Regions from separate parts of the Streptosporangium sp. NPDC051023 genome, predicted to be linked through region 1. Evidence: riboswitches for the same ligand, from Rfam matches in the RefSeq annotation. Region 1 holds a riboswitch; each other region holds the start of a gene.
The links. Region 1 has a riboswitch for S-adenosylmethionine ahead of thrC (threonine synthase). Riboswitches for the same ligand answer to the same signal wherever they lie in the genome.
Positions count from the first base shown of each region.

Region 1 (3,254 bases):
GGAAGCCCGCGCGGTCGGCGCCCAGGATGCCTTCGAGCAGCTCGGCCGCGACCTCGTCGGGCAGCAGGCTGAAGTATTCGGGCGGGGCCCACGGGGTGTGGGAGAAATGGGCGATCCGCAGGTCGGGTCGCTCGACCCTGAGCATGGCCGGGACCAGGCCCAGGTGGTAGTCCTGCACCATCGCCTTCGCCCCGTGCGAGGCCTCTTCGGCGATCGCCGTCGCGAACGCCTCGTTGTATGCCTGGTAGGACTCCCACTCCCTGCCGAACCTGGCGTCGAACTGCGGCCTGTTCGGGGTGTCGTAGAGGAGGTGGTGGACGAACCACAGGGTGGAGTTGGCGACCGCGTTGTAGGCGCGGTGGAAGGTCGCGGCGGGGATGTCGAGCATCCGCAGCGCCCCGGTTTCGTAGCCCGCCTGGTCGAGACGGCCGCCCGGCGCCAGTCGTACGGCGCTGCGGTCGCCGTCGGAGAGGGCCGCGCAGACCCACAGGACGTCGAGGTCCTTGGCCACCTCCGACAGGCCGGAGACCAGGCCGCCGCCACCCCTGCGCATGGTCAGTGCGCCGTCCTCCGACAGGGTGAAGGAGACGGGGCCGCGGTTCGAGGCCACCAAAATCGCACTCATTTTGATCCCCTCGCCTAGGGACGTGCTTGTCCCGAAGGTTAACCAAACATAACCGGCGACCGTAGGATGTCGAGCGACTATGACCGCTGATGGGGGCTCGTGATGGCGCTGGACGAGACGACCGAGGAACTGGCCCGCGCAGCTGCCGGAGGCGACCACCGGGCGCTGGGCGAGCTGCTGAAGCGGATCGAGCCCGAGGTGCTGCGGCACTGCGGGCGGATCCTTCCCTACCGGCAGGACGCGGAGGAGGCCTCCCAGGACACCCTGCTGGCCGTGGCCCGCAACATCGGTCGCTTCGAGGGGCGGGCACGGTTCAGCACGTGGCTGCACATCGTGACCGCCAACTGCGCGCGTACCACCTACCGCTCGCTGAAGCGGCGTTCCGCCGAGCAGAGCTCGGACGAGCTGCCGCTGCACAACAAACCCGACGTCGCCCGGGTGAGCGTGATCGCCGGCTCCCGGCTTGACCTGCTCGACGCGATGGAGGCGCTCGAGGCGGAGAAGCCCGACCTGGCCCAGGCGCTGGTGCTGCGCGACATCTGCCAGCTCGACTACAACGAGGTCGCCGACCAGCTCGGCATCCCGCTCGGCACCGCGAAGTCGCGCATCCACCAGGCCCGCAAGTACGTCCAGGGAGCGCTCGGCGACGCCTACGGCTTCTGACCTCCGGCACCCGTCTCCCGACGCCCTGTCCGATCTTTGACATGCTTTGTCTCATTTGGCGAGACGGCTGGCCAGGATCGCGGCGGGGCGAGGTAGAGTGCATGAGACCTGCGTGTCAGGTCCACAACTGCATATTGCTCATCCAGAGGGGTGGAGGGACCGGCCCTGCGAAGCCCCGGCAACCCTCCCGGTTCAAGACTCGCGATCTGGCGAGGTCGGCCGGGACAGGTGCCAATTCCGGTCTGTGACCAGGGTGGTCGCAGACGAAGATGAGGGAAAGGCCTCGCTTCATGGCGCTCGCAAACACTGAAACCACCTCCTCGCTCGGCCGCGTCGACGACGTGCGCGATCGGCGTTTCGGCCCCGCCGCCGCGCTGTCCTGTCGTGAGTGCGGTGCCCGCTACGAGCTCGGCCCGAGCTTCGCCTGTATCGAGTGTTTCGGGCCCCTTGAGATCGCCTATGACTTCGGGCGTGTGACCCGAGAGCAGATCGCACAGGGGCCGACCAACATCTGGCGCTACCGTTCCCTGCTGCCGGTTCCCGAGGACGTCGCCACCAAGCCCAACATGGCGCCGGGCTGGACCAAGCTCGTCAAGGCCGACAACCTCGCGCGTGAGCTCGGCCTCCGCTCGCTGCACGTGAAGGACGACTCGGGCAACCCCACGCACTCCTTCAAGGACCGCGTGGTCGCCATCGCCGTCGAGGCGGCGAGGAACTTCGGCTTCCACACCCTCTCCTGCTCCTCGACCGGCAACCTGGCCGGTGCCGTGACCGCGGCCGCAGCGCGGGCCGGGCTCGACGCCTGCGTGTTCATCCCCGCGGACCTGGAGCAGGCCAAGATCGTCATGGCCTCCGTCTACGGTGGCAGGCTCGTCGGCATCGACGGCACCTACGACGACGTCAACCGCTTCTGCTCCGAGCTCATCGGTGACGAGCTGGGCGACAAGTGGGGCTTCGTCAACGTCAACCTGAGGCCGTACTACGCCGAGGGCTCCAAGACCCTGGCCTACGAGATCGCCGAGCAGCTCGGCTGGCGCATCCCCGACCAGATCGTCATCCCGGTCGCGTCCGGCTCCCAGCTCACGAAGATCGACAAGGCGTTCAAGGAGCTGATCGCGCTCGGTCTCGTCGAGGACAGGCCCTACAAGATCTTCGCGGCCCAGGCTGAGGGCTGCTCCCCGGTCTCCGCCGCCTACAAGGCGGGCCACGACGTGATCCGCCCCGTCAAGCCGGACACGATCGCCAAGTCGCTGGCCATCGGCAACCCCGCGGACGGTCCCTACGTGCTCGACATCGCCAGGCGCACCGGCGGTGCGGTCGAGGACGTCACGGACGCCCAGATCGTCGACGCGATCCGCCTGCTGGCCAGGACGGAGGGCATCTTCGCCGAGACCGCGGGCGGTGTCACGGTCGGTGTGCTGCGCAAGCTGGTCGAGTCGGGGAAGATCGACCCCGACGCGGAGACGGTGGTTCTCAACACGGGCGACGGCCTGAAGACCCTCGACGCGGTGGCCGACCAGGCACGCCCCACCGCCGTCATCAGGCCCTCTCTTGACGCATTTCGTGCGGTTGTCGCCTAGAACTCGTGAAAGGTACTGAATTATGAGTGTTTCTGTACGGATTCCGACGATTCTCCGTACGTACACCGACGGCGCGGCCGAGGTGAACGGAGAGGGCGAGACTCTTCGGGACGTGCTCCAGAAGCTCGACGCTGACTTCCCGGGCATCGGCGCCCGTATTCTCGATGAAACGGGCAAGATTCGTCGTTTTGTGAACGTGTACGTGGGTGATGAGGACGTCCGTTTCGCTGACAACCTGGACACGGCGACTCCGCCCGGAGTTCAGATCTCCATCATCCCGGCGGTCGCCGGAGGCTGAGCCTCGGCGAAGACCCTGAGAGGGCCCCAGGTGGGCCCGGGCGCCCGTTGTCATGAAACGGCGCCCTTCGACCGTGTTCACGACACCC
Region 1 is NZ_JBFBCE010000003.1:26,957-30,210, forward strand. It holds gene AB0395_RS02700 (trehalose-6-phosphate synthase) at 1-631, opposite strand, end outside; gene AB0395_RS02705 (RNA polymerase sigma factor) at 728-1,288, shown strand; SAM riboswitch class I at 1,424-1,564, shown strand; gene thrC (threonine synthase) at 1,579-2,868, shown strand; gene AB0395_RS02715 (MoaD/ThiS family protein) at 2,891-3,166, shown strand.

Region 2 (3,254 bases), on a different contig from region 1:
CGGCATGTCGTACCCGTGAGTCGTATATGGATGGTCTTTCTGTGCCGACTTGGCCGAGGTCCTGGCGTCATGCGCAGGAAAAGGAACAAGGTGTCCGAACGGGGGTTTATGAGGGGATCTACCAGGAAGCTCATGAGAAGGTGCCCGAGCGGCCGGCGGCACCGGCGGACGTGACGGCGGCGGCCGAGGAGTACCTGAGGCTGTTCCACGCGGAGAATCCGGAGGCGGGCCCGATGCGGTCACGGCTGCGCGAGGTGCGGGTCGAGATCGCGAGGACGGGGACGTACACGCACACGCCGGACGAGCTCACCTTCGGCGCCCGGGTGGCCTGGCGGAACAGCGGCAGGTGCATCGGGCGGCTCTACTGGAGGTCGCTGCGGGTGCGCGACCGGCGCCGGGTGAGCACGGCAGAGGGAGTCGCGGTCGAATGCGTGAACCACCTCCGAGAGGTCACGTCGGGGGGCAGGATCCGGCCGACGATCACGGTGTTCGCCCAGGACCGCCCCGGGGTTTCCGGGCCGAGGATCTGGAACGAGCAGCTCATTCGCTACGCCGGATACGCGATGGACGACGGCTCCGTCGTCGGCGACCCGCGTTACACGGACTTCACCACGATGGTGCGCAAACTCGGCTGGAAGGGCGGTCCCGGCACGCCCTTCGACGTGCTTCCCCTGGCGATCTCGATGGGGGACGGGCCGCCGTTGCTCTCGACGGTCCCCGGGGACGCGGTGCTTGAGGTGCCGCTCTCCCATCCCGCGTACCCGTGGTTCGAGCGGCTGGGGCTGCGCTGGCACGCCGTACCGGCCATATCGAGCATGTGCCTGGAGATCGGCGGGGTCTGTTACCGGGCGGCGCCGTTCAACGGCTGGTACATGGGCACCGAGATCGGCGCCCGCAACCTCGCGGACGCCGACCGCTACAACCTGGTGCCGCTGATCGCCGGACATCTGGGTCTGGACACCCGCAACGACCGCTCGCTCTGGCGCGACCACGCCCTGGTCGAGCTGAACGTGGCGGTCCTGCACTCCTTCGACAGGGCGGGGGTGACGATGACCGACCACCACACCGAGGCCAGGCGTTTCCTGACCCACGTGGAACGCGAGGAGAAGGCGGGCCGGGTCTGCCCGGCGGACTGGAGCTGGATCGTCCCGCCCATCTCCGGCTCCGCGACGCCGGTCTTCCACCGCTACTACGAGAACGTGGAACTGTCGCCGAACTTCGCCAGCCACCCCGACTCCCAGGAGCGGGCGCTGGGCCGCTGGGATCTCGGAAGGTGGTGACGGGTCCCGCCGGCTTCACCGAGCGCCGCGCCCCCGTTTTCCCGCCCCTGTAGGCGCTCCGGCTGTTCGGGGGGCTCGGTTCTCGGGGGCCGGCCGTACGGTGGGGGAGGTCAGCTCACCAGGGCGAGCCAACGCGGGGGTGCGGCGAAGGGGGCCGTGCCCGAGCCGACGGCCTCCAGCAGCGCGGCGGCCGAGGCGCGGGCGTTCTCGACGACGTCCCGGGGGTAGGCGTAGCGGATCTGGTGCTCCTCGAACTCGTCCTCGTCGTCGAGGAACACCCGGCCGTCCTCGCGCAGGCGAATCACGTCGAGGTCCAGGTCGACCATGGTCACCTCGCCGTCGTTCCAGCGCGGCACGGTCGAGACGTCGCAGTAGATCTCCGTTTTGTACGGCGCCGCGTTGAACGTGGCCGTCCACCAGGCATCGCGGGGGAAGAGCATCACGAACGGCTGGTCCCAGACGATCGGTGGCTCCTCTCCCCTCCTGCCGCTGCTGCCGGCCGGGCAGCCGGTCCACACGCCGTGCTCGTCCTCGCCGAGAAGCAAGGCCGGATGGTTCCAGTGCAGAGAGCCGTCGTACTTGCGGTAGACCACCTTCACGATCTCTTGAGACATGCTCCGACTTTAAGGGTTGACAGAGATCTATGTATTTCCTACCGTCTAACTAGGTTAAGAGTGTCAGTGCAAAGCCCCGGCTGACTGACCGGCAACCCTCGCACCGCGGCGGGGTGCCCCCGGGGGAGACCAGGCGGCACGGTGGGCGTGCCGCAAGCGCGGACCCCGCAGCGGGTCACCGAGGCATGCCTGGGAGCGGCACATGTCCGAGATCACACTCAACTACGCGAGCCCTGTCGACCTGGACGCTCACGGCCGCTACCGCCCTGGTGACCGGCCGGGCCCCCGCTACCCCTTCCAAGGACGGATCACCGACGACGGCGCGGGAGAGTTCCCCGCCGAGCCCGGGCGCTACCACCTCTACGTCGCGGCGGTCTGCCCCTACGCGCAGCGCGCGGCGATCGTACGCTCCCTCAAAGGGCTGCAGGACGTGGTCTCGCTGTCCTACGTCGACGACGAGCGGGACGGCAGGGGGTGGGCGTTCCGCGAGAGGCGCGGCGCGGACCCGGTGAACGGCTTCGCCATCCTCAGGGAGGCCTACGAGGCGACCGAGCCCGGCTTCGACGGGCACGTCTCCGTGCCGGTGCTGTGGGACAGGCAAAGCGGGCGCATCGTCAGCAACGACTTCCCGGACATCACCCTCGACCTGGGCGCGAAGTTCGGCGGCGACCCCGAGGTCGACCTCTACCCCGAGGAGCTCAGGCCCGAGATCGACGCGCTCAACGCGCGGATCTACGAGTACGTCAACACGGCGGCGGGCCGCGTCGCCTCGGCCACGACCGAGGCGGAGTACCACGAGGCGAGGAAGGCCGTGATCGCCTTCCTCGAGGAACTCGACGCCAGGCTCGCCGACCGCAGGTTCCTGTTCGGCTCAGGGATCACCGAGTCGGACGTGCGGCTCTGGCCGACGCTGCTCAGGTTCGACGTGAGCGACAACCCGGGGGCCAGGATCAGTGAGCGCCCGCTGACCGCCTTCCCCAACCTGTGGGACTACGCCAGGGACCTCTACCAGCACCCCGCCTTCCACGAGAACACGGACTTCGGCGCGCTCTCGACCCCCGAGGGCGAGACCGACCCGTGGCGGGTCACGGTCGAGCCGTCGCACGCCGACTGGGACCTGCCCCATCGCAGAGCCGCGCTATGAGACGACGCGGGAGCAGGGGCCGGACACAGGGCGGCGCGTGCGGGGAGGAGCCCGGGGCGTGGCGGGAGAGGGTGGCATGAGTTCCTCCATCGCGGTCATCGGCGCGGGGCCGACCGGCACCTGCCTGGTCGAGCGGATCTGCGCCAACGCCGCCGAGCTGCTCCACTGGCCGTCCCTGGACATTCACGTGGTCGACCCGTACCCGCCGGGTGGCGG
Region 2 is NZ_JBFBCE010000052.1:36,045-39,298, forward strand. It holds gene AB0395_RS29600 (nitric oxide synthase oxygenase) at 141-1,280, shown strand; gene AB0395_RS29605 (DUF402 domain-containing protein) at 1,391-1,894, opposite strand; SAM riboswitch class IV at 1,947-2,059, shown strand; gene AB0395_RS29610 (glutathione S-transferase C-terminal domain-containing protein) at 2,097-3,038, shown strand; gene AB0395_RS29615 (FAD/NAD(P)-binding protein) at 3,115-3,254, shown strand, end outside.
Region 2: another riboswitch for S-adenosylmethionine. It lies ahead of AB0395_RS29610 (glutathione S-transferase C-terminal domain-containing protein); the one in region 1 lies ahead of thrC (threonine synthase).

Region 3 (3,254 bases), on a different contig from region 1:
CACGGCCTGGAGGGTCTCGCGCTCCCGGAACGCGTAGAAGACCGGGGTGATCGCGCCGAGCTCCAGGGGATAGGAGCCGAGGAACATCAGGTGGCTGAGCACCCGGTTCAGCTCGGCCATCAGCGTGCGCGTCCAAACCGCCCTGACCGGCACCTCCATGCCGAGCATCCGCTCGACCGCGAGCACGACGCCCAGCTCGTTCGCGAACGCGGAAAGCCAGTCGTGCCGGTTGGCCAGCACGATGATCTGCCGGTAGTCCCTGACCTCGAACAGCTTCTCCGCGCCTCGGTGCATGTAGCCGACGACCGGCTCGGCCGAGCTGATCCGCTCGCCGTCCATCGTGAGCCGCAGCCGCAGCACCCCGTGGGTCGACGGGTGCTGCGGGCCGATGTTCAGGACCATGTCCTCGGTCGCGAGCTCCTTGCCGCGCGCTCCCGCGACGGCGTCGGCTCCGGCCCCGATTCCCACGTTCACTTCCCGGGGCGTGCCCGGGGCACGAGGCTCACTCATAGGCCCCATGCTGTCACGTCACCGACGCGTGACAAGATCCTGCAGAGCCGTGATCAGGCGGTCGACGTGCTCCTGCGTGCTCCCGATGCCGATGGAGGCGCGCACCGCGGAGGCGGTGACGTCGTCGCAGCCGCCGTCCTTCGCGCCCAGGAGGTGGCGGACGAAGGGGTGGGCGCAGAACTTGCCGTCGCGGACGCCGATGCCGTACTCGCCCGACAGGGCCTCGGCGACCTCACGGGCGGTGAAACCGTCGACCACGAAGGAGACGATGCCGACGCGCGGGTGGTCGGGGCCCCACAGGGACAGCTCGTGGACGCCCTCGATGCTCGCGAGACCGGCACGGAGGCGGCCGAGAAGACGCTCCTCCTCGCGCACCAGCACGTCCCAGCCGGTCGCGCTCAGGGCGTCGCAGGCGGCGGCCAGCGCAACCGCGCCGAGGACGTTCGGCGTGCCCGCCTCGTGACGCGCCTCGGGGTCGGCGTGCCACTCGGTCTCGTCGTCGTTCACGGCCTTCACCGCGCCACCGCCCTTGAGGTACGGCTCGGCCTCCGTCAGCCAGTCGGCGCGGCCGATCAGCGCGCCCGTGCCGAACGGCGCGTAGAGCTTGTGACCGGAGAAGACCACGTAGTCCAGGTCGAGCGCGGTCAGGTTGAGGCGGCGGTGTGGGACGAGCTGGGCGGCGTCGACGAGGATGCGGGCGCCGTGACGGTGGGCGATGTGGGCCAGGGCGGCGATCGGCCACAGCTCGCCGGTCACGTTGGAGGCCGCGGTCACGACCAGCAGCTTGGGGCCCTCGATCGCGGCCAGCGCGTTGTCGGCCGCGCGTACGGCCTCACCGGGGAAGGCGGGGGCGGGCAGCCGTACGGCGTCGGCCCACGGCAGGAGCGAGGCGTGGTGCTCGGTGTCGAAGACCACGGTGGTGGTCCCGGCGGGCAGGCTGCGGGCCAGCAGGTTGGTGGCGTCGGTCGTGTTCCTGGTGAAGATCACCGAGTCGTCGGGGCGGGCTCCGGCGAAGGCGCGCACCGTGTGCCTGGCCTGCTCGTAGCGGGCGGTGGTCAGCTGGGACGCGTATCCGGCGCCGCGGTGGACGCTGGAGTAGGCCGGGAGCGCGGCGGCGACGGCGGCGCTCACCGGCTCCAGACAGGGGGCGCTCGCGGCGTAGTCGAGGTTGGCGTATCGGACGAGCCTGCCGCCCTTGACCGGCACCTCGAGGTCGGAACCGAGCACCGAGGGGATCCGGCGGTCGTCGGAGACGCGGGTCGCCGGGACGGTCACGGCGGTCGCCGCGGTCGTGATTCCCGAGGGGGTGGCGGTGCTTCCGGCGGAGGTGAAGATCGTCAGTGTGGACACGCCAGCTCTCCTTGGAGGTCATCGGACCCCAAGCCAATGGCGTTGGTGCGTGGAGCCCGCGCTTGCCCGACACACCTCGTGCCGGACCAGGTCCTCACCCGGGGCACCCCGCCGCGGACGCGAGGGTTGCCGGCCAGCGAGCCGGGGCTTGTCACTGGCACTCATGACCTACGGATCGGACTATACCCATACCGGGGCCGTGCTTGGCAAGTCCGGGGAACGGGGCGGCGGTTCACTGGGGAGCGGCCGGGACGTGCGGGACGTGCGGGATGTGCGGGATGCGCGGGATGTGCGGGGCGGCGGTTCATGGGGGAACGGCCGGGACGTGCGGGACATGCAGGGCGGCGGTTCATCGGGGAGAGGCCGGGACGCGTGGGACGAGGAGAGCGGGACGGGCGGGGCAGGAGGAGGGGGTTTCGGCGGTGATCCGGAGGAACTTCCTGCTGTGTCCGATCGTCTGGTGCTGTAACCGGGAACGTTCACCAGGTCACGCGCAGCTCACGGGCGCCGGTCGGCCTGGTGTCATCGCTCGCCGTACCGGTGCCCGGAGAACGGGCACGCTGGAGGTGCCGCCGTGTACGGCGGGCGCGGCGAGGGCGTCGCCGTAGGCGGCGGACGCGGTTGAGGCGGGCGTTCGGCCCGGCCGGGATCCGAGGACTGGAGGACACGATGGACTGGGTGACCGACCCGGCGAGCTGGATAGGGCTGCTCACCCTGATCGCCCTGGAGATCGTGCTGGGCATCGACAACATCATCTTCATCTCGATCCTGGCCGGGAAGCTCCCACCGGAACAGCGCGACAACGCCCGCAAGCTGGGCCTGCTGGCCGCCCTGGTCAGCCGCCTCGCGCTGCTGCTGGCCCTGTCGTGGGTGGTACGGCTCACCGCCCCGCTGTTCGAGATCTTCGGTCACGAGATATCGGGCCGCGATCTGATCCTGATCCTCGGCGGCCTGTTCCTGCTGGCCAAGAGCGTCCACGAGATCCACGGCCACACCGAGAACGGCTCGGACCACTCGGGCGGCGGCAGGGCGGCGGCCACGTCCTTCGCGTCGGTGATCGTCCAGATCATGCTGCTGGACATCGTGTTCTCCCTCGACTCGGTGATCACCGCGGTCGGCATGGTCGACGAACTCGCCGTCATGGTCATCGCGGTCATCGTCGCGGTCATCGTGATGCTCTTCGCCTCCGGACCGATCAGCCGCTTCGTGGACAAGCACCCGACCATCAAGATGCTCGCGCTGTCCTTCCTGGTGCTGATCGGCGTGGTGCTCCTCGCCGAGGGCTTCGAGCAGCACATCTCCAAGGGATACATCTACTTCGCGATGGCGTTCTCGCTGGTGGTCGAGCTGCTGAACATCCGGGCGCGTCGCAGGTCGAGCGCCGCGCGACCGGC
Region 3 is NZ_JBFBCE010000058.1:31,019-34,272, reverse strand. It holds gene AB0395_RS31260 (NADH-quinone oxidoreductase subunit D) at 1-510, opposite strand, end outside; gene AB0395_RS31255 (aminotransferase class V-fold PLP-dependent enzyme) at 529-1,785, opposite strand; SAM riboswitch class IV at 1,914-2,029, opposite strand; gene AB0395_RS31250 (hypothetical protein) at 2,340-2,528, opposite strand; gene AB0395_RS31245 (TerC family protein) at 2,530-3,254, shown strand, end outside.
Region 3: another riboswitch for S-adenosylmethionine. It lies ahead of AB0395_RS31255 (aminotransferase class V-fold PLP-dependent enzyme); the one in region 1 lies ahead of thrC (threonine synthase).